DNA from 3 places in the Halobacillus sp. B29 genome. Region 2 is predicted to be linked to each of the others. Evidence: riboswitches for the same ligand, from Rfam matches in the RefSeq annotation. Region 2 holds a riboswitch; each other region holds the start of a gene.
The links. A riboswitch is a leader RNA that binds a small molecule or an ion and turns the genes downstream of it on or off. The one in region 2 is predicted to bind S-adenosylmethionine.
Positions count from the first base shown of each region.

Region 1: linked by a shared signal. The riboswitch ahead of ACTWP7_RS08935 (methionine ABC transporter ATP-binding protein) and the one ahead of ACTWP7_RS07275 (phosphoadenylyl-sulfate reductase) in region 2 are both predicted to bind S-adenosylmethionine.
Region 3: linked by a shared signal. The riboswitch ahead of msrA (peptide-methionine (S)-S-oxide reductase MsrA) and the one ahead of ACTWP7_RS07275 (phosphoadenylyl-sulfate reductase) in region 2 are both predicted to bind S-adenosylmethionine.

Region 1 is NZ_JBQQCM010000005.1:227,248-234,342, reverse strand. It holds gene ACTWP7_RS08970 (MBL fold metallo-hydrolase) at 1-506, opposite strand, end outside; gene ACTWP7_RS08965 (sulfurtransferase TusA family protein) at 547-1,116, opposite strand; gene ACTWP7_RS08960 (rhodanese-like domain-containing protein) at 1,159-1,455, opposite strand; gene ACTWP7_RS08955 (DsrE/DsrF/DrsH-like family protein) at 1,472-1,951, opposite strand; gene ACTWP7_RS08950 (metal-sensitive transcriptional regulator) at 2,013-2,270, opposite strand; gene ACTWP7_RS08945 (DUF421 domain-containing protein) at 2,426-3,148, shown strand; gene ACTWP7_RS08940 (DUF302 domain-containing protein) at 3,692-4,075, opposite strand; SAM riboswitch class I at 4,282-4,396, shown strand; gene ACTWP7_RS08935 (methionine ABC transporter ATP-binding protein) at 4,550-5,578, shown strand; gene ACTWP7_RS08930 (methionine ABC transporter permease) at 5,568-6,230, shown strand; gene ACTWP7_RS08925 (MetQ/NlpA family ABC transporter substrate-binding protein) at 6,242-7,093, shown strand.
Region 2 is NZ_JBQQCM010000004.1:203,301-210,395, reverse strand. It holds gene ACTWP7_RS07285 (SagB/ThcOx family dehydrogenase) at 1-1,231, shown strand, start outside; gene ACTWP7_RS07280 (sulfite exporter TauE/SafE family protein) at 1,239-2,135, opposite strand; SAM riboswitch class I at 3,035-3,139, opposite strand; SAM riboswitch class I at 3,305-3,405, shown strand; gene ACTWP7_RS07275 (phosphoadenylyl-sulfate reductase) at 3,506-4,237, shown strand; gene sat (sulfate adenylyltransferase) at 4,251-5,405, shown strand; gene cysC (adenylyl-sulfate kinase) at 5,423-6,022, shown strand; gene cobA (uroporphyrinogen-III C-methyltransferase) at 6,019-6,795, shown strand; gene ACTWP7_RS07255 (sirohydrochlorin chelatase) at 6,747-7,095, shown strand, end outside.
Region 3 is NZ_JBQQCM010000001.1:177,460-184,554, forward strand. It holds gene ACTWP7_RS00825 (gamma-glutamyltransferase family protein) at 1-1,435, shown strand, start outside; gene ACTWP7_RS00830 (chromate transporter) at 1,473-2,048, shown strand; gene ACTWP7_RS00835 (chromate transporter) at 2,045-2,575, shown strand; gene ACTWP7_RS00840 (AIM24 family protein) at 3,165-3,863, shown strand; SAM riboswitch class I at 4,042-4,161, shown strand; gene msrA (peptide-methionine (S)-S-oxide reductase MsrA) at 4,280-4,753, shown strand; gene eutH (ethanolamine utilization protein EutH) at 4,908-6,008, shown strand; gene ACTWP7_RS00855 (peroxiredoxin-like family protein) at 6,059-6,712, shown strand; gene ACTWP7_RS00860 (ribonuclease H-like YkuK family protein) at 6,755-7,095, opposite strand, start outside.

The DNA.
Region 1 (7,095 bases), on a different contig from region 2:
ACATGTTTAATAGTCACACCCATTTGTTCAGCAAAATTCACATATACATCGGTTTTACGGGTGGAATCGATAATAGCTGCTTCTCCGTTCGATACAACCATGTAAGATAAGCATCCTTTACCGATACGTACAAATTGGTAGAGCTCGCCACCGTCCGTAAGATCACTTACCTTAACAGGCATTAAGTGTTCACTCCACGCTTTCATACCGCCTTCCAAGGAATACACATTTGTAAATCCGGCGTCATCCAGCATTTCTGTGACCATCTGGGAAGACCCGCCTTTGGCACAGGCCACTACAATATCCTGATCTTTTGGAAGCTGATCTTCAATTTCTTCCACGCCATCAAGCAGATCAAAGTAAGGGATATTCAAATAAGTGAAATTCTCACTTTCGATCTTCCAGTCCTGAAAAGCGTCTTCTGTACGGACATCAAGTAAAAACAGTTCTTCTTTTTGAAGTGCTTTTTCAGCTAAATCCTTAACTGAGATTTCTTTTATTGCCATTATTAATTACCCCCTAAGGTATATTTAAGTTTAAAAAATTTTATGAACGCAGTGATGTCGTTTCACCGGACCACTCGCTCATACCCGGTACAACATTGTATACACGCTCAAGACCTTTTTCCGTAAGCTTTTGACAAGCCATGTCACTACGACTTCCTGTGCGGCATACGACATAAACATCTTTCGTCTGGTCAATTTCATTGATTCGCTCATCTAATTCACCAAGTGGAATAGATACGGCCTCTGGAATATGCTCGAATGCAAACTCCGCTGACTCACGTACATCGAGAAGGAGTACGTTATCATTTTTCAGGTTTTGAGAAAGCTCCTCATTATTTACGGTGTCCGGGTGCAATTTCTCTTCTGATTCATCACTAGCTTTACGAATGTAGTGTTTTAAGGTGCCTTCCTCTTCAATGGTTCCTAAATATTGATGACCAGCACTCTTGGCCCAGGCCTGGAGATCCGCCTTAGAACCTTTATCGGTTGCCTGAACTTCGACTACGTCACCAGAATTTAAGTCCTTTATCATTTTTTTTGTTTTTACAATAGGCATCGGGCACGCAAGTCCTTTAGCATCTAACAAATGATCTGCTTTAATATCCATCATTTCATCCTCCTATAACCCCAAAGGGTATATCATTTAAAAAAATTATTCAGTAGGTCCGTTCCAATCCAGCATACCGCCGTCCATATTAGTTACATCGAAGCCATTTTGCTCAAGGAACTGTGCAGCACGCCCGCTGCGGCCCCCGGAACGGCAAATCATTACATAGCCCTTGGATTGATCCAATTCGTCTATACGAGCTTCTAATGAGCCGAGAGGGATATGTGCAGCACCAGGAATCTTTCCGGCAGCTACTTCTTCATCCTCACGAACGTCAATTAGATTAAGTGATTCATTTTTGTTCAATTTCGCTTCCAGTTCTTGCGCAGTTATTGTTTTCATAAAAGTTGACCTCCTATTAAATGAACAGGTTTACGTTACCGTCTTCAGCATCGCCAATATAAGCAGCAACGCCCGCATATTCAATTTCATCAAGCAGTTCTTCTTTTTGAAGCCCTAAAAGATCCATGGTCATAGTGCAAGCGACAAGGTTAACATCTTGTTCCTGCGCCATTTCAATCAAGTCAGGCAACGGCATAGCATTGTGTTTTTTCATTACATCTTTAATCATTTTCGGGCCGAAGCCAGCATAGTTCATTTTAGATATGCCCATTTTATCGGCACCTCTAGGCATCATTTTTCCAAACATTTTTTCCATGAAGTTTTTCTTAACAGATACTTGTTCATCTTTTCGCAGAGCGTTTAACCCCCAGAATGTGTGGAAAATGGTTACATTGTGATCGTAAGCGGCTGCCCCGTTAGCAATAATATAAGCGGCCATCGCTTTATCATAATCTCCGCTGAACAAGATGATATTGGTTGATTTTGTTTCAGACATCTTTATCCTCCTAGAATTTATTTATACATATACGTGTATGGGTATAAAATTTATTAAAAAATTATCGGCTTTTAACTAGAAGCTGCACAGCTTCGTTGATGGAATCTTCTGTGTTCTGGTTATCACTTGATTCCTGAATGCACTCCACAAGGTTGGAGCTGACGACTAAACCGATAGTGCGATCAATTGCACTTCTAGAAGCAGACAGTTGAGTGATGACGTCTTTGCAATCTTTATTTTCTTCCATCATTTTGAGAACGCCTCTTAGTTGTCCTTCCAGACGCTTTACTCTGTTTTTCATGGCTTCGTTGTACTCCATATTGATTCCCCTCCCTTAATGAAGATTTTGTTTGCTGTGTTGAACAGTACATGATTAATAATATACCCCATAAGGTATAATGTCAACAGGTGGATAAAAGAATATTGGATAAAACATTCTGTGGGAAGCAAACCTACGTATAGGTGGTGAATCAATTGGATTTATTGTGGGATTTACTTAAGGTTATAGGCAGAATTGTAACAATCCTTCCATTCCTACTCGCCATAGGGTTGTTTATGGGGAAGCGGTCAATAGGTGAACTGCCTGTCTTTGATTTTCTGGTGGTTCTTGTACTCGGTTCAGTTGTCGGGGCAGATATTGCTGATCCGAATATTAATCATATCCATACCGTAGTGGCTATGATTGCAATTGCTTTACTGCAGAAATTGATTGTATGGAGTAAACTAAGAAATCGCAAGTTGGGAAAGCTCTTAACATTTGAACCAACGGTGGTGGTTTTCAATGGAGAAATCGTCGAAAAAAACATTAAAAGCATTAACTATTCTATCGATAATATCGTACAAATGCTTCGGGAAAAGGATGTGTACCATATTAATGATGTCGAATTAGCATTGATTGAAGCGAACGGGTCAATGTCTATAAAGTTAAAGTCAGAAAAAGAAAACATCACGAGGGAGGATTTCCATCTTCCATATAGGGGTGGGGGTTATGACATTCCACTTATTCTGGACGGAAAATTGCAAAAGGATATTTTGAATCACCTGGGTAAAAACGAGGAATGGTTGGAGAACCAATGGAGAGCTTGCGGGATAACTTCTATTGAAAATATATTTTATGGTGCGATTACGAGTCAGGGAGAATTTCATTGTTCAGTCAAAGGAAAGAAGGTTTTAAATCTTCCACCGATCAAGAACTAGGAGATTTTTTAAAAGAGAAGCTTCTGTTTGTTTAAGACTCATTTTCAAGATAAATGAGGCTGTTACGTTAAAAAGAGGAAGGCTGGTTGGGAAATAAGTCGCTTTCCTGCGGGGGAACTGACAAGCCTCCTCGGTCGTTTCACTCCTTGTGGGGTCTCGCCTGGCTCCTTCTCCCGCGGGAGTCTCCTCATTTCCCCACCATCCCAATATTATTATGAAAACGGACCCTTCAAAAAAAGAAGGAAGGCATCCTGAAACAGCCGTAAATCCTTCTATAACGGGGGTGATTCACCACATGACATGATAAAAGTTTAGCGCTGATCATAGGTTGATCTTCCATTTGAGAAAGTTCATACTCAAGTAATCAGAGAGCTATATAACACAAGGTACGGACCTTAACTACAAACCAATATCTCGAAACTGGGTCTTCAAGTAACCGGCCCTATCCTTTAATAAGCCTCTTATGAAAATTAACAACCAGATTTAACAGATCTAAATAAAAAAAAGGAAGGATAATTCAAAGATTATCCCTCCTCATATGCGTTATACGCTTTGATCCACGCAATGGATTAATCGTTGTTCAATATCTTCTGCGAGTCTCTGAATTTGTTCATCTTCCACCAATTGAATGAGGGCAGTTGGTTTAGGCATACCAATTTTTGTAGAGCCCCCGTCAGAATAAACAACCATTTTACATGGCAGGAAATAACCAGCTAGTGTATTTTCATTAAGAATACGCTGAGCTTCCTTAGGGTTACATACTTCCAATACTTTGAATTCTTTCTCGAATTCTAATCCTTTTTCATTGAGTTTATCTTTAATATCAAAATTCCATAAAACTCCGAATTGGGCTTCTTTAAGGCTGGCTTCTAAACTTTCTACTGCTTCTTCAATTCCTTTTTCTGTTTCTACTGTGTAATGAAACATGTTTAAACCTCCTTTATAAGCTCTCTATTTCAGCATACCCGTTAAGGTATGAAGATAATCGTAAAAATTGGGTTTTACTGTAATAGACATGGGGACCGGCTTTTAGTCAGGTAAGAGAAAAAACGAAAAGTTTCACAGATAAAATTGACAAAGCTGATGAGCTATAATAAGATAATCACCATCCAATTTAAAAACAAATAAAAATCTTCTTATCTAGAGAGGTGGAGGGACTGGCCCTACGAAACCTCGGCAGCGGGACTGATGCGTCATCAGAAACTGTGCCAACTCCAGCAGGTGCTTTATGCACGTGAAAGATGAGAAGAGACGGTTCTCATAAATCACGTATGATAGAGCCCCTCTTCTTATCTTTTAAGAAGAGGGGCTCTTTTATGTGCCATAACGAAAGTTTCACGCTTTGTCGTACATAAGAAAGACAGCTAATTGGAAGAAAAGAAAAACAAAGGGGGGACGTTCATGATTGAGTTTGAAGGAGTATCAAAAATCTATGAACACAATGGAAATGAATTAAGAGCTGTAGATCAAGTGGATTTAGCCGTGAATAAAGGAGAAATCTTCGGAGTTATTGGTTATAGCGGGGCAGGAAAAAGTACGCTTGTTCGTTTAGTTAATTTACTGGAATATCCTTCGGAAGGCAGGCTTCTCGTGGATGGGGAAGATTTGACCCAACTGTCTAAACCCGAGTTACGAAAAGTCCGGAAGCGAATCGGCATGATCTTTCAGCACTTTAATCTGCTGGAGTCTAAAACGGTACGCCACAATGTCGCTTTTCCATTGGCAATATCAGGGGTACCTAAAAAAGATATTGACGCACGTGTAGAAGAAATTTTGGAATTTGTAGGTTTGTCAGATAAAGCAAGGCAGTATCCAGACCAGTTATCCGGTGGACAGAAACAGAGGGTCGGAATTGCACGGGCTTTAGCCACCTCTCCGGACATATTGCTATGTGATGAAGCGACATCTGCTCTTGATCCTGAGACTACCAAGTCCATTCTTAAACTTTTGAGCAGAGTGCGGGATGAATATAACATCACGATTCTTATGATCACACATGAAATGAATGTTGTCCGTGAAGTTTGCGACCGGATCGCAGTTATGGAACATGGTCGTGTCATCGAGCAAGGATCCATATTTGATTTGTTTTCCCAGCCGGAACATCCCACTACAAAGAACTTTGTAAGAACGGTTATGGAAAATGAAATTCCAGCATCCATCCTGGAGGGGATAGAAAAGCGGGGCGCAAGCCGGCATATTTACCGTGTCACCTTTGTAGATGAAAGTGCGGGGCAGCCAGTACTTTCCCACGTATCGAAGTCATATGAAGTGGAAGTGAATGTACTTTTTGGGCAGATTACAGAGCTTCAGGGCATTCCGTTTGGACATTTAGTGGTGGAGATGCAAGGAGAAGATAAAGAAATTGTGAGAGCAATCGACTCCATCCAGCGTTCCGTAACAGTTCAGGAGGTGAAAGCACATGCAGGTTAACTTAATGGATTTTTGGCCGAGAATTCTGGAAGCCACCAATCAGACCCTCTTAATGGTCGGAATTTCTCTGCTTGCAGCCACATTAATTGGTCTTCCCCTTGGGATTGCGTTAGTGGTTACTAAAGATGGCGGACTGCTTGAAAACAAACCTATATTCAATGCGCTCAGTTCAGTAGTTAACTTCTTCAGGTCGATCCCATTTATCATCTTACTGGTAGCCATTCTGCCCGTGACAAGATTTATTGTGGGCTCATCCATTGGCACGGCTGCAGCGGTAGTACCGCTCGTTATTTTCTCGGCGCCCTATATCGCGCGGCTGGTAGAGAGCAGTCTGCTCGAGGTGAAGTCAGGTGTTATCGAAGCAGCGGAGGCTATGGGAGCCACCCCCTGGCAAATTATCGCGCGCGTATATATACCGGAAGCGTTAAGTTCCATTGTACTGAATCTGACCATTGCGACGATTGGTCTTGTAGGAGCTTCGGCGATGGCCGGATTCGTAGGCGGCGGTGGTCTTGGTGACTTAGCGATTTCGTATGGCTATCAGCGATTTGAGACGGATATCATGATTGCGACCGTGCTTCTTCTCGTCGTCATTGTGCAAATCACGCAAACAATAGGAAACTTTGTATCTAAAAAAATCCGCAGACAATAGGAGGTCTCATCATGAAAAAATTATTCATTTTATTAAGTTTAGTAGCTGCCATTGGAACCGTATTAGCAGGATGTTCCAGTGAAAGCAGCGGAGCAGAATCAAGCGAAGGATCGGATGAGAAAAAGGTCGTAAAAGTCGGCCTAAATGGTTCTGGCGTGCCGATCTGGGAGAAAATAAAAGAAAAAGCAGCCAAGGAGAATATTGAAATTGAGTTAGTTGAGTTTTCAGATTATGTACGTCCTAACATGGCACTCGCGGATGGAGACATTGATTTAAACGCGTTTCAAACGGTCTCTTATTTTGACTCTTTTATAAAAGAACATGATCTGGACCTGGCGCCAATTGGTACAACGTTAATCGCTCCAATGGGAATCTACTCTGAAAAATATGAGGATGTAAAAAATATTCCAGAAGGAAGCACCATTGCTATACCAAAAGAGGCAACCAATATGGGACGGGCTTTATTACTCCTTGAAAAAGCTGGAGTGATTGGTCTGCCTGACGATTTTGATGGAAATGGGAACCTGGACAAGATTCAGGAAAATCCTAAGAATTTAAAATTTGAACCGATCGTAGCGGCCCAGACCCCCCGCGTACTGCCAGACGTTGCCGCATCAATCATTAATAATGGAGTAGCCGTTGAAGCCGGGTTTGTTCCAGTAGATGATGCCATCTTTATTGAAGATGACACGGCACAGCCTTATATAAATATCATTGCAGCCCGCGCAGATGAAACGGATAAAGAAGTGTATCAAACCATTGTCGATCTATATCAGGAAGAAGACGTAGCGCAGCACATTCGTGAAGTTTACAATGACTCCTTGATTCCTACATTTGTACCCCTTGAAAAAATAGGCTGGTAAGC
Region 2 (7,095 bases):
ATTGTATATGTATTTGAAAGTGGAGGACCTGCCGCAGGGTGTCTATCATTATGATGTTGCTCACCATCGTCTTCTCTTACTTAGGGAAGGGAATTTTGACTCTTATTTGAATGGAGCTCTAGGCCATAACGCTGATTTTGAGTGTGGTTTCGGGGCAGTGATTATTACTTCGATGTTCTGGAAGAATTTCTTTAAATACCACAACTTCTCCTATCGTCTGCAGGGACTTGATGCCGGCGCGCTAATAGGCCAGCTGCTTGAGACGAGCCAATCCTTTGGTTATTATGCCCAGGTTCATTTTCAATTTATGGATCGTGCGGTTAATCATCTGCTCGGTCTCGATGACAAGGAAGAAAGTGTATACGCGGTGATCCCTCTCTTCACGTCGAAACAACCTCGTCTTCAGAAAGACAACAGAACAGAACGAAGCGCGGAGGATTTGTGTACTGAACTTCCAAAGCTTGAAACCAGCTATTTTCAAAGATCCCAAAACGTGAAGGAATTCTCTCAAATCATCCAGGCCAATCAGAGCTCAATGATAGAATCAACGGAATTATTCCGCCGGCTGAAAAAAAGAAAAGAGAAAACGGAGGTCAGGTCGAAAATTGGTCTCCCTGATGGAGAAAAGCTGAACGAAGATGTATTCGAGGTATTCCGGAACCGCCATTCCCCGGAGATGGATTTTATACCGGAAAAGATAGAGTTAGCCAAGCTTGCTGCCCTGCTTCAGCATGCATTCGCTCCATTTACGAGCCCCACGGACCTCGATAGAGAGGGGGATCCGGTTTCTCGCCTATCCCTATACGGATGTTTCTATCAAGTGGAAGGGATCACGGATGGAGCTTACCGGTATGACAGTCTCTCTCATTCGTTAATCAAACTAAAAGAGGGGGACTTTCGTCCGGAGCTGCAGGCGGGAATGAACATGGATTACGTCAATTTTCATCAGATCCCTATCTGTCTTCATATAGCAGGAGATCGGTTCTTTTATAAAAATGAGCTGGGGCACAGAGGGTACAGAATAGAGCACATGGAAGCGGGGGTGCTGCTGCAGCGTCTATTGCTCTCGGCAAGTGCGCTTGGTATGAACGGTCACCCACTACTTGGATTCGATGTGAACCATTGTGATTCCCTCTATGATTTGAAAGCAAGCGATCAGACTACTCTCCTCCAGATTCCTGTTGGATGTCACCGCCCGAAGAGCCGACTGATTGGCGGCATGCATAGTTAGGCGGGTGCTACGACGTTTCTTTTAACGGAGAGTTCCCCTGACGGTTAAATTGAATGTTTCGTTTAATGGAGAAAAGGACGCATGCTGCCCAGCCTGCAATGAGGACGGTATAAATGAGTGTCAGCACATCACCGCTGATGGAAACGGACTGCAGTACAGTGCGCAGATTCACTAAAATAATGAAACCACCGGCAAGCACTCCGAGAATCAGAGCTGGAAGAATCCGAACCAGCCAGGCGGCAAGTGGGGCGGCCAGAACCCCCCCAATAACAAAAGCCGCAATCCACAGCCAGTTGAACTGATCGATTCCTAAAAATATAAGAAAACCGAGGGTGGCAGAAGTCGTCACGGCGAACTCGGTCGTATCCACCGTACCGATGACTTTTCTAGGGGTCGCTCCCTTTTGCGATAGGAGCACAGGAGTGTTGATCGGCCCCCATCCACCGCCGCCTATGGAATCCATGAATCCTGCTAGGAAGCCAAGCGGGTACAGAAAGCGTTTTTTGAGCGGCTTTCTTTTCTGGTTCTCATTTGACGGGCGCAGGAAAAGAAAACGAGCGATGATATAAATCCCGAGCAAAAGTAAGAAAGAGGAGATAAAAGGCTTAATCATATCTCCCGGGAGATTACTTAGAAAAGCTGCTCCCAAAAATGCGCTGACCGCTCCCGGAACAATTAAGGTCAGGGCTAATTTTTTATCCAGGTTTCCGAACTTATAGTGTGAAAATCCTGAAACGCCTGTTGTAGCGATTTCAGACATATGGATCGAAGAGGAGGCAATCGCGGGAGCCACCCCGTAGGCGAGCAAAAGGGATGAAGAGCTGAGCCCGAATGCCATCCCCAGCGCACCGTCGATAAGCTGGGCAAAAAAACCGACGAACGAAAAAATAAGTAATCTTCTCACGTTTCAACACTCCTGTTTCTATAATTTATTATTCTGATTGATTTACTTGGTTTTATGTTTAAAAAAATCTAGCTGTTATGTATTCCTGACCAGGCTTACAGAGCAAAGAAGAACGCGTTGTTTTCTAAGCAGTTTCCATCTCAATTCTTACACTATATGGACCCGAAATGAATAAAGTCACTTCTTTGTTAAAGTTTATTATAGTTTTTTTCCTTAAAAGCTTATTACACAATAGGGCCGTTTACTTTAAGACTCAGTTTCGAGATATTGGTTATGAGGGAGGCCCTTCGGGGGACGATTTCGCTTTCCGCGGGCATGTGCTGAGCTTCCTCGGGCTAAAAGCCCTGCGGGATCTCACCGATCATGTTCATCCCGCAGGAGTCTACATCGTCCCCCTCCGGACCTTTCCAAATCAGAGACTCAATACCATTTCCAACATCACCTGCATAATGATGAATTAGACTATGTGGTTTTCTACCTATTTTCAGGATGTAACTACACCCAATAGCCTGTCATAAAAGCATTTAACCCAGATTAAGCAGGGAAATTATTCTCTTCTGGAAGGGTCCGTTTTTCTTAATCATGTTGGGTTGGTGGGGAAATGATGAGACTCCCGTGGGAGAAGGAGCTAGGCGAGACCCCGCAGGGAGTGATAACGACTGAGGAGGCTTGCCAGTTCCCCCACAGGAAAGCGAGTTATTTCCCCACCAGCCCTTCTCCATTTAACGTAACGGACCCCGGTTATCTTGAAACTGATTCTTCCACAATAGGGAGCTTAATTTTAAGATCAATACGGAAGTTCAGAAGAGCTGAAATTACAATTATTAACAGAGTATTCTGTAAAAAGGCTAAGAAAAAACCTCTTCCCTGAGGAAAGAGGTGAAAAGCTGAATAGCTTAACCTTATCTCTCAGACAATGTCTGCTGGAATGAGCACCTTCTACAACTAGGAGAGGTTGCTGCGGGATCAACGGACCAGATTCCTTCCCCGGCTCTTTATAAGGATTATTTAATTTTAAAATTAAGATACTATTCAATCTAAAGGGGAAAGGTAAGTCCTGTCAAGAACGATTTTTAAAAATACAGAATATTTAAATTAAGCATTGACATATAGTAAAAAGGGGCATAAGATTTTAATCAATCACATTTTAAAAAAATTCAATCATCGTTTTCTTATCTAGAGAGGTGGAGGGACTGGCCCTTTGAAGCCTCGGCAACGGGTCAACAGACGCTGTGCCAATTCCAGCAAGCTATCACTTGAAAGATGAGAAGATGAGACGCGGGCTTATTCATGCTGTACGCCTCTCTTCTTTTTTCAAGGAGAGAGGTTTTTGATTTGTAGCGTTTTGTTTGTGGGAAGGGAGGAAAAAAATGACTAATCCAGCCATAACTTATGAAGAGTTCACAGGCGATCCTTTTGAACATCTGGGCCCTGAAGGGGAAACCAAGGGGGCACTAGAAGTACTGAAATGGGCTTATGATACTTATGGTTCTTCTATTACCTACGCCTGCAGCTTTGGTGCTGAAGGAATTGTACTCATAGATTTAATAGCAAAAGTTAAAAAAGATGCCCACATCGTTTTTCTTGATACGGAAATTCATTTTCAGGAAACATACGATTTAATTGATAAGGTGAAGAAAAAATATCCGGACTTGAATATTGAAATGAAAAAACCGGAATTAACACTGGAACAGCAGGCCGAAAAACATGGCTCAGCCTTATGGAAAAGAGAGCCGGACAAATGCTGCTTTATCCGTAAAATTAAACCGCTGGAAGAAGCATTGAGCGGAGCCACCGCCTGGGTATCCGGACTGCGGCGCGAACAGTCGGTAAGCCGGAGCCATACGAATTTTATAAATAAAGATGACCGTTTTGAATCCATAAAGGTATGTCCCCTTATTTACTGGACATGGGACGACGTATGGCAATATATCCGACTAAACGACTTGGATTACAATGATTTGCACGATAAAGGATATCCAAGTATTGGATGTATCCCTTGTACGTTTGCAGCGGACAGCAACGATCGCTCCGGACGATGGAAAGGCTTTAACAAGACCGAGTGCGGTCTTCATACGACAGGTAACAACGAGAGTGAATAAAGGAGGAAATCACATGTCTACAATTATCGCTCCCCACGGCGGGACGCTTGTCAATCAAATAAACGAAGGGGCTGACACTTCAGCTCTTACCACAAAAATTGAACTGGATGCCATGGCTTTAAGTGATTTAGAACTGATCGGAAACGGGGCCTATAGCCCCTTAACCGGTTTTCTGAATCAAGAAGATTATCATTCCGTCGTTGAGAATATGAGGCTGAAAGACGGAACACCGTGGAGCATTCCCATTACGCTGCCCGTAAATAAAGAAAAGGCGAATGAGCTTCAGCCGGGACAGAAAGCCGCGCTCGTTCAAAACGGTACGACATACGGTACGATCACGATTAGTGAAGTCTATTCATCGGATAAAGAAAAAGAAGCAGAGAATGTGTACTTAACCAAAGAATCCGCGCATCCCGGCGTAAATAAACTTTACGGCCGTCCGGACTATTACGTGGCCGGGGAAATTGAACTGACAAAACGTGCGGAAAAGGAACATGACGAAAAGTTCTACCTGGACCCTGCCCAGTCGAGAGACTTATTTAAGGACCTGGGCTGGAGTAAAGTCGTTGGTTTCCAAACCCGTAATCCGGTTCACCGCGCTCATGAATATATTCAAAAAGCGTCCTTGGAAACGGTAGATGGACTGTTCTTAAATCCACTTGTCGGCGAAACGAAAAGCGACGACATTCCGAGTGATGTAAGGATGAAGAGCTACCAGGTGCTGCTCGAAAACTACTATCCGGCGAATCGTGTTGTGCTTGCTGTCTTTAGTGCGGCTATGCGCTATGCTGGTCCACGTGAAGCTATTTTTCACAGTCTTGTCCGTAAGAACTTCGGCTGCTCCCACTTCATTGTCGGCCGTGACCACGCTGGAGTAGGCGATTACTACGGAACTTACGACGCTCAGAAAATCTTTAGTCATTTCACAGAAGATGAACTGGGAATAACGCCAATGTTCTTTGAGCACAGCTTCTACTGCCAGGCGTGTGAAGCAATGGCTTCCCACAAGACGTGCCCACATGATGCCAAACACCACGTCATTCTTTCCGGTACAAAGGTACGTGAACTGCTCAGAAATGGCGAAAAACCGCCAAAAACGTTCAGCCGTCCCGAGGTCGTTGAGACGCTAATTGAAGGACTACGAGATAAACAAACCACTGACTCATAACGGAAAGGATGATGGATATGGGATCCAATCTCACGTGGCATGATGCTGCAGTAAATGTAAACGATTATCGAAAAAAGAACGGACACCATAGCGGAGTGATCTGGCTGACCGGTTTATCTGGATCCGGGAAATCAACCATTGCGAATTTAGTCAATAAGCAGTTGTTCCAGAAAGGGCTGCAAACATACTTACTGGATGGGGATAACATTCGGCAGGGGTTGAATAGCGATCTTGGTTTTTCAGCAGAGGACCGAAAAGAAAATATCCGCCGGATCGGCGAGGTCGCGAAGCTCTTTGCTGACAGCGGATCGATCGTTCTGACGGCTTTTATCTCTCCCTATCAGGAGGACCGCGATCAGGTAAGAAAGTTATTTAACAAAGACGAATTTCTGGAAGTCCACGTGGATTGTCCTGTAGAAGAGTGTGAGAAGCGCGATCCAAAAGGCTTGTACAAGAAAGCAAGAAAAGGGGAAATCAAAGGCTTTACCGGTGTAGATGCTCCTTATGAAGCACCCGCTTCCCCTGAGCTCAGATTAGAATCCGGCAGTCTGGATGAGCAGGCATGTGCGGACCGGCTGGTTGCTTTCTTAATCGAAAAGGGGTGGGTCAAAGGATGAGCAAAGTATTTATCGTTGGTGCAGGACCAGGAGATGTGGATTTAATTACCGTCAAAGGGTTAAAGGCCATTCAGCAAGCAGACGTGATCCTTTACGACCGTCTTGTCAATCAGGAGCTTTTAGATGAAGCAGGAGAGCGAACCGAACTTGTGTATTGTGGAAAAAGCCCGAACAACCACTCCCTCAGTCAATCGAGCATTAACGGTCTGTTATGCAAATTTGCGCTTCAAGGAAAAACCGTCACTCGTCTGAAAGGCGGCGACCCTTTCGTCTTCGGACGGGGTGGAGAAGAGGCGGAGGCCCTATCCAAACGAGGGATTCCATACGAAATTGTTCCGGGCATCACTTCTGGAATTGCTGCTCCAGCTTATGCAGGCATCCCGGTCACCCACCGTGATTTCAGTTCGTCTGTCGCTTTTATCTCAGGGGTCAGTAAACTTGGAATCGACGAAGAAGCCTACTGGGAGAGCGTTGTGAAAAGCATGGATACCTTGTGCATATACATGGGGGTAAAGAAACTGCCTGACATTTGTGAAAGGCTGATCCGTCATGGACGTTCGGCTGATACACCGATTGCGCTCGTGCAATGGGGAACAACGGAACACCAACAGACGGTGACAGGAACGGTTTCCACAATCGTAGAAAAAGCAAAAGATATAGCCAATCCATCCATGATCGTCGTGGGGGAAGTGGTGAAGCTTCGGGATTCACTGCAGTGGTTTGAATCCCTTCCACAACAGGAAGAGAATCCATTTCATCAAGTAGTGGGCTAAAGAGGAGGAAAAATATGCAGGCCGTATTATACGTAAGTCATGGAAGTCGAGTCGAAGAAACAAGAAGCGAAGCGGTCGCCTGTATCGAGAAAGCGCAGGCCCATGTGAACGTTCCCTTATACAAAATCTGTTACCTGGAGATTGCTTCTCCTAATGTCGCGGATGGAGTAGAGGAACTGGTTCAAAACGGGGCTTCTGAAATTGCTGTCGTTCCTGTGCTTCTTCTGTCAGCGGGTCATTACTATAAGGATCTTCCAGAAGAAATCAAGCATATGCAGGAGCGCTTTCCTTCCGTCACCT
Region 3 (7,095 bases), on a different contig from region 2:
GGAACCTACTTCCAACGGAATTGGTTCAGACGCCTTTGCCCTCGTTTGGACAGAAAATAAACTTTATGGACTGAATGGGAGTGGTCATTCACCTGCCTCGATTTCTACTGAAGAAATAAAGAAACGAGGGTACGAAGAGATTCCGAAGTTTGGCTTTGAGCCTGTTACTGTTCCTGGAGCACCAGGGGCATGGGCAGAACTATCCCGCCGTTTTGGGAAGCTTCCATTTAAAGAATTGTTCGCTCCCGCTATTCAATACGCGGAAGAAGGATATCCAATCTCTCCTGTACTAGGGAAGTTCTGGCGAATGGCTGCAGCCAAATTCCGTGAAACATTAATAGGAGAAGAATTCACCCACTGGTTCGATACCTTTGCCCCAGATGGCAAAGCTCCTGAAATCGGTGAAGTCTGGAACTCGGAAGGCCATGCCCAAACACTGAGAAAAATAGCTGAAACGCATGCGGAAGACTTCTATAATGGAGAAACAGCTGATCGAATCGATGCTTTTTCTAAACAGTACGGCGGTTTTATTTCTAAAGAAGACTTAGCCAGCTATCAACCGGAATGGGTTGATCCAATTTCTGTGAATTACCGTGGTTATAACGTGTGGGAAATCCCTCCGAACGGCCAGGGACTTGTGGCGCTTTCAGCTTTGAACATGCTAAAAGGGTTTGACATACTTGAAAAAGAAAGTGATTCTACATATCATAAGCAAATAGAAGCTATGAAACTCGCTTTTGCAGACGGAGAAAAGTACATTGCTGATGCCTCTTCTATGGAAGTAGACATCGATGATTTATTAAATGATGATTATTCAGCTGAACGCAGATCTTCTATTACAGAAGAGGCGGGCGTGCCGGAAGCGGGCGTTCCCCCGAAAGGAGGAACCGTGTATCTCGCTGCCGCGGACGGGGAAGGGAACATGGTATCGTTTATTCAAAGCAACTACATGGGATTCGGTTCTGGATTAGTGGTTCCTGGAACTGGCATTGCTCTTCAAAACCGTGGTCATAACTTCACCATGGAACAAGGGCATGCCAACTCTCTGGAAGGGAATAAGAGATCGTATCATACCATTATCCCTGGCTTTTTAACGAAGGGAGATCAGCCCGTCGGACCATTTGGCGTCATGGGCGGATTTATGCAGCCCCAGGGCCACGTTCAGGTTGTTATGAACACGGTTGATTTTCATTTAAACCCGCAGTCAGCGCTTGATGCTCCACGCTGGCAGTGGATGAAAGGTAAAACGGTATGGGTAGAGCCGAACTTCCCTAAGCATGTCGCGGAAGCTCTCGCGCGCCGCGGCCACGAAATCAGCGTTCAGCTGGAAACAGGTGCTTTCGGGAGAGGCCAGATTATATGGCGTGATCCGGAAACAGGAGTTTTATATGGCGGCACGGAGTCAAGAACAGATGGTACGATCTCCGCTTACTGAATGAAGAGGAGAGTCGGTTTGGAAGGAGAGGAGAAGTATGCAGCAGTGGAATCTCTTTATAGCCTTTTTTCGTGTGGGAATGCTCGGTTATGGAGGAGGTCCTGCTTCCATACCGCTGGTCCATAAGGAAGTGGTTGAAAAATATGAATGGCTCACGGACGATGAATTTGGCGATGTCCTGGCTTTAGGCAACTCGCTGCCAGGTCCCATTGCTACAAAAATGGCAGGGTACATAGGTTATCGAGTTTCAGGAATCATAGGGATGTTGAATGCTGTATTAGCAACCATTATACCTACAATTGTCATCATGATTGTGCTGATTACTTCGTTAAACAGTTTTCGCGACCAGGCCTGGGTCAATGGGATGACACGAGCCGTGGTTCCGGTGGTAGGAGTTATGCTTGCCAAGCTGACTTATGATTTTCTAAAAAAAGCTCAAGGAAATCTGGGGTGGATCGTCTCGCTATCTCTTGCGGTTGTCTCTCTTTTACTGATTGAGTGGATCGGCTTGCATCCTGGTCTCCTTATCTTTGCGCTGTTACTATATGCTTTGCTTAAACCTGTAAAAGCTAAAGATAAACCAAATCATAAAAGTCAGGAGCAGTCATCATGATTTTTTGGAAACTATTTGTTGCTTTTTTTATACCTGGAATTATTGGTTATGGGGGAGGTCCTGCTTCGATCCCTTTGGTAGAAAATGAGGTTGTGGGACGATTTGGATGGATGAGTGTGACGGAATTCAGCGAAATGCTTGCTATGGCGAATGCGCTGCCAGGGCCGATTGCTACAAAAATGGCCGGTTTTGTCGGCTATCAGCAGGCAGGGGTTCTGGGTGCAGTGGTCGGTGTCTTTGCCACAGTTGCTCCATCGCTTATTTTAATGATTGTCCTGTTGAGTTTTCTATATAAATTCAAGGATTCTCCCAGGGTCAAGCGGATGACTAACTTAATCCGCCCAGCGATTGCCGTGCTTCTTGGGATTATGGCGTACCAGTTTTTTGGGAATTCCTATGAATCCACAGGTTTCCTGCAAACAGCAATCCTGATCATCGCCAGTTTCTTGTTACTTGAAAAAGTAAAACTGCACCCCGCCTTTGTAATCCTTGGATCGCTCATATACGGCGCCTTGTTCTTAGGTTGAACAAAGCCGCTTATTAAACAAACGGGACGGATTGTTGAAGACTCAGTTTCGAGATAAATTGAGTCCGTTGCCTGAAATCGATGAGGGGCGGCTACGTGAGAAGAACGGACCCTACTATTGGAGAAGCTAGTGTCCTACATCAGCCTTAAATGCTTCTATAGCAGGGGTTATCCCACGTGCACGCTCATTGTTATAGGTTTAACCCCACCGTAAACCATGGCGTTCCGAACATGATATCGAGTTCCCTATTTAGCAAGGTCCGGAGGGGGACGATGCAGACTCCTGTGGGATGAACATGATCGGTAAGATCCCGGAAGGCGAAGCCTGAGGAAGCTTACCACATGCCCACGGAAAGCGAAATCGTCCCCCGCAGGACCTAATTCTCACAAAAGTCTCGAAATCAAGTCTTAAACAAACGCGAGCGAATCTATAATATTCAACAGAGACTTTAGGTAGTACAAGAACTCACAGTTTCCGGACTCTCTTTAATCATCAGTTCAGCAAAATCCCCCTGTGAAGAAGGAGTACCATAGGAATAGAGCGAATATCCTAGTTAGGAACCAACTATGCGATTAAAGGGGAGAGAAGAATGAGCAAATATTCTATTGAACAATTTATAAGAGAAACAAAGCAGGACGATGCAGAGAATGAATACTTCGAGCTGGAAACCCCGCGTATCCTGGAAGTGAACCTGACCGATCAAGTGTGGGCGAAAGCAGGATCCATGATCTCGTACAACGGGCAGATTAAATTTGAAAGAGAAGGATTCCTTGAGCACGGTGTAGGTCGTTTCGTGAAAAAAGCCATGAGTGGAGAAGGAAGCTCTCTGATGAAAGCTACCGGACGCGGCAGCCTTTACTTAGCTGATCAAGGCAAAAAAATTACTATTCTGGAACTGGATAACGAAGAAATTACAGTGAATGGCAATGATCTTCTCGCCTTTGAGCCAGGCGTAGACTGGGATATTCAACTGATGAAAAAAGTTGCCGGAATGATGTCGGGCGGCTTATTCAACGTTAAACTGAAGGGAAGAGGTAAAGTAGCGATCACGTCTCATTACGAACCGCTTACCATTATGGTGCGCCCGGGGCAGCCAGTAATTACCGATCCAAATGCTACGGTCGCCTGGTCGGGTCATTTGCAGCCTGAGTTTCGTACAGATATAAGCTTTAAAACTCTCATTGGACGGGGAAGTGGAGAATCGATCCAAATGGAATTCAAAGGCGACGGCTTTGTCATCGTCCAGCCGTTTGAAGAGATTAATACTTCAGGCGAGCGCGGCAAATAAAGATTTGTCGAATGATGGAGAGTTCAATATGGACTGGCATTTTCTTATGACAGTCTGAATAGAGTAAAAGACCGGGAGCTGAATATGTTTTTTTCCAAAAAAAATTTTAGCTTCATCCTTTACTTCACTGCTAAAACGTTGTAAGATATGAAATAACTTAAAAATAAATAACGGAAACTTCTTATCCAGAGAGGCGGAGGGACTGGCCCTTTGATGCCCGGCAACCATCGAATCAATCTAATGATTGACGAGAACGGTGCCAATTCCTGTAGGATGGTGACATCCTAAGAGATGAGAGGATCGTACGGACTATAATACGACCCCTTTTCTTGGATAAGAAAAGGGGTCTTTTCGTTGTCATATACCCGTGAAGGCTCTCGATAGAAGTTGCGTTAAAAAGAAAGGAAAGATGAGATATGGCGAAGGCAATTTTTGGAGCAGGGTGTTTCTGGGGAGTAGAAGCATTCTTTGAAAAATTTGAAGGCATTACATCTACACGAGTAGGTTATATTGGCGGGAATCTGGATAATCCATCTTATGAACAGGTGAAAACGGGTAAAACAGGTCACGCAGAAGCTGTGAAAGTAGAGTATGACCCGACTGTCATTACTTATTCTGAACTCGTAAATATCTTTTTTGAAACGCACGATCCAACTTCAAAAAATCGTCAAGGTGCCGATATTGGCCACCAATACCGCTCGGCGATTTTTTACAATGATGCCAGTCAAAAGTATATTGCTGAAGAAAAAATTAAAGAGTGGGATGAAAAAGGCACATTCAAGCGCCCGATTGTAACAGAGGTTGTTAAGACCACCACTTTCTATGAAGCGGAAGAGCATCATCAGAAATATTTGCAGAAGAACGGTTCCGTAGCATGTGGAATCGGCTAAAAACGCTTATCCTTGAAAGGCGCTCAGAGTATTTACTCTGAGTGCTTTTTTTATTTTTAGGGCTGCGAAGTTACGCACAGAACCAGGAAGGGAAAACCTTTGAACAGAGCGAACTGAGTGAGAGATAGGTTTTGTGAAGGGAGAGGGAGCGGATTTGTTATGGGTCAATGAATCGATACTAATCATCATGTGTTTGTTTATGGTGGCAGGGGCCCTGGATTACTATGTTCTTAATCAGCGTTTATCTTTAGGAAAGCATTTCTATGATGCCTTTATGATGATGGGGCCGCTAGCCTTATCCATGGTAGGTATCATTTCGCTAGCTCCCGTCTTGTCAGAAGTCGCTGCACCGGTTATTGGTCCTGTCTTTAAAGAACTGGGGGCCGATCCTTCTATGTTTGCTTCTATGATTTTAGCGATTGATATGGGAGCGTACTCCCTGGCCGAAGCGTTAGCCTTAACGGATGAAGCGGCTGTGTTTTCATGGGCATTTTTAGGAACTATGATGGGTCCGACACTCGTCTTTACTATACCGGTCGCTCTTACTGTCATTCAAAAAGAAGACCGTCCTTATTTCGCGAAAGGGATCCTCATCGGAATAGTGACAATACCGATTGGTTGTCTGGCAGGCGGAGCGATCGCAGGATATGAATGGTTATGGATGCTGCATAACTTATTGCCGGCGCTTCTCCTTTCCATTTTTATCGGGATGGGATTATGGTTGTTTACGAATGGAGCTATACGTGTATTTGCCTGGTTTGGAAAAGGAGTCGAAATCCTTATTATTACCGGACTTGCAGCTATTACGATTGAAACGCTTACGGAATTCACCCTCATTTCTGGCATGGCCCCGCTTTCTGAGGGGGTCTCTATTGTAGGCAGGATTACCGTTACCCTTGCAGGAGCGTATCCTTTAATCGCTTTTATTAATCAAAAAGGGGAAAAGGTATGGAATCGGTTGAGCCAGAAGATTGGTTTAAATGCTTCTGCTATGACCGGCCTCCTGGCTTCCCTTGCCCATCATTTACCTATGCTTGCCATGATGAAGCACATGGATCACCGGGGGAAAATAGTGAATTCGGCTTTTGCGGTAAGTGGAGCTTTTGTACTGGGGAGCCACTTTGCTTTTGTAGCAGGAATTGAAAAAGATATGATTGTTCCTGTTATTGTGGGCAAGCTGATCGCTGGAGGACTCGCTGTAGGTATTGCCTTACTTTTAACAAGAAGGAATAAGCAGATAACTTTAACCAAGTAATCAACTAGGCTATAATCGACGTGAATCTAACCATAAAGGAGTTTTTTCCTGTGAAGACAGAAATGAAAGAGCGCTACAACGAATACATTGAAAAATTCAAAGCGACGGCTCCTGGAGATGTGCAAGAGAAAATGAAGCAGGCCATTCAAGAGCTTGAGCAATCTTCTGATGGGAAAGGTCTATCTGAAGGTGAAAAAGCTCCTAATTTCAACCTTCCTGATGCGAAGGGAAATTCAATTGAATTGTACAAACAGCTGGAAGAAGGGCCTGTCATATTGACGTTTTACCGTGGAGGCTGGTGTCCTTATTGTAATATGGAACTCCGGGCCTATCAGGAGATTCTTAGTGACATTCACGATAGTGGGGGCGAACTAATTGCGATCAGTCCTGAACAACCTGATCACTCTTTATCCACCACTGAGAAAAATGACCTCCAGTTCCATGTGGTAAGTGATGTTGGAAATGAAACGGCCAATCAGTATAATCTCGTTTATCAGCTGCCCGATTATCTTGTTGACGTGTACAAAGAAAAAGGGCTGCGAGTGGACGAGCATAACGGGGATGAAGCGTGGACCCTTCCTGTTTCTGCAACCTATGTAATTGACCAGGACGGAACCATTGTTTATGAATACACCAAAGAAGACTACAAAGATCGTGCAGAGCCTTCAGAAGTACTGGAGCAATTAAAAAAAGTACAAGTATAAAAAGGAAGCACAACCCAGTTCATCGACTGTGGTTGTGCTTTTTTATTTTGTGTATTTGTTAGCATAGCTGCTCGCGGCAATCGAATCTGGCTTAATTTTCGGTTCGATCCCAAGCGATTCAATTCGGGCTACCATTTCATTTACATATAGCCTTGTCCGGTTCCGCTCTCCTGAACCAATGTCAATATGCCCCTCCATTGTAAAAGTAGCACCTTTATAAATATGAGGCAGAATGATATCAATCATTTCATTTTTCTTATCTTCCGTGAATAAAGAAGCGATATGTTCGGTAAGTGATGTCTCATAGGAGATTCGTTCATGCAGCGTGGTCATTTTTCGCGAAATAAGCTTCTTACAGAAACACGCCCACGCGCCTTTTCCAA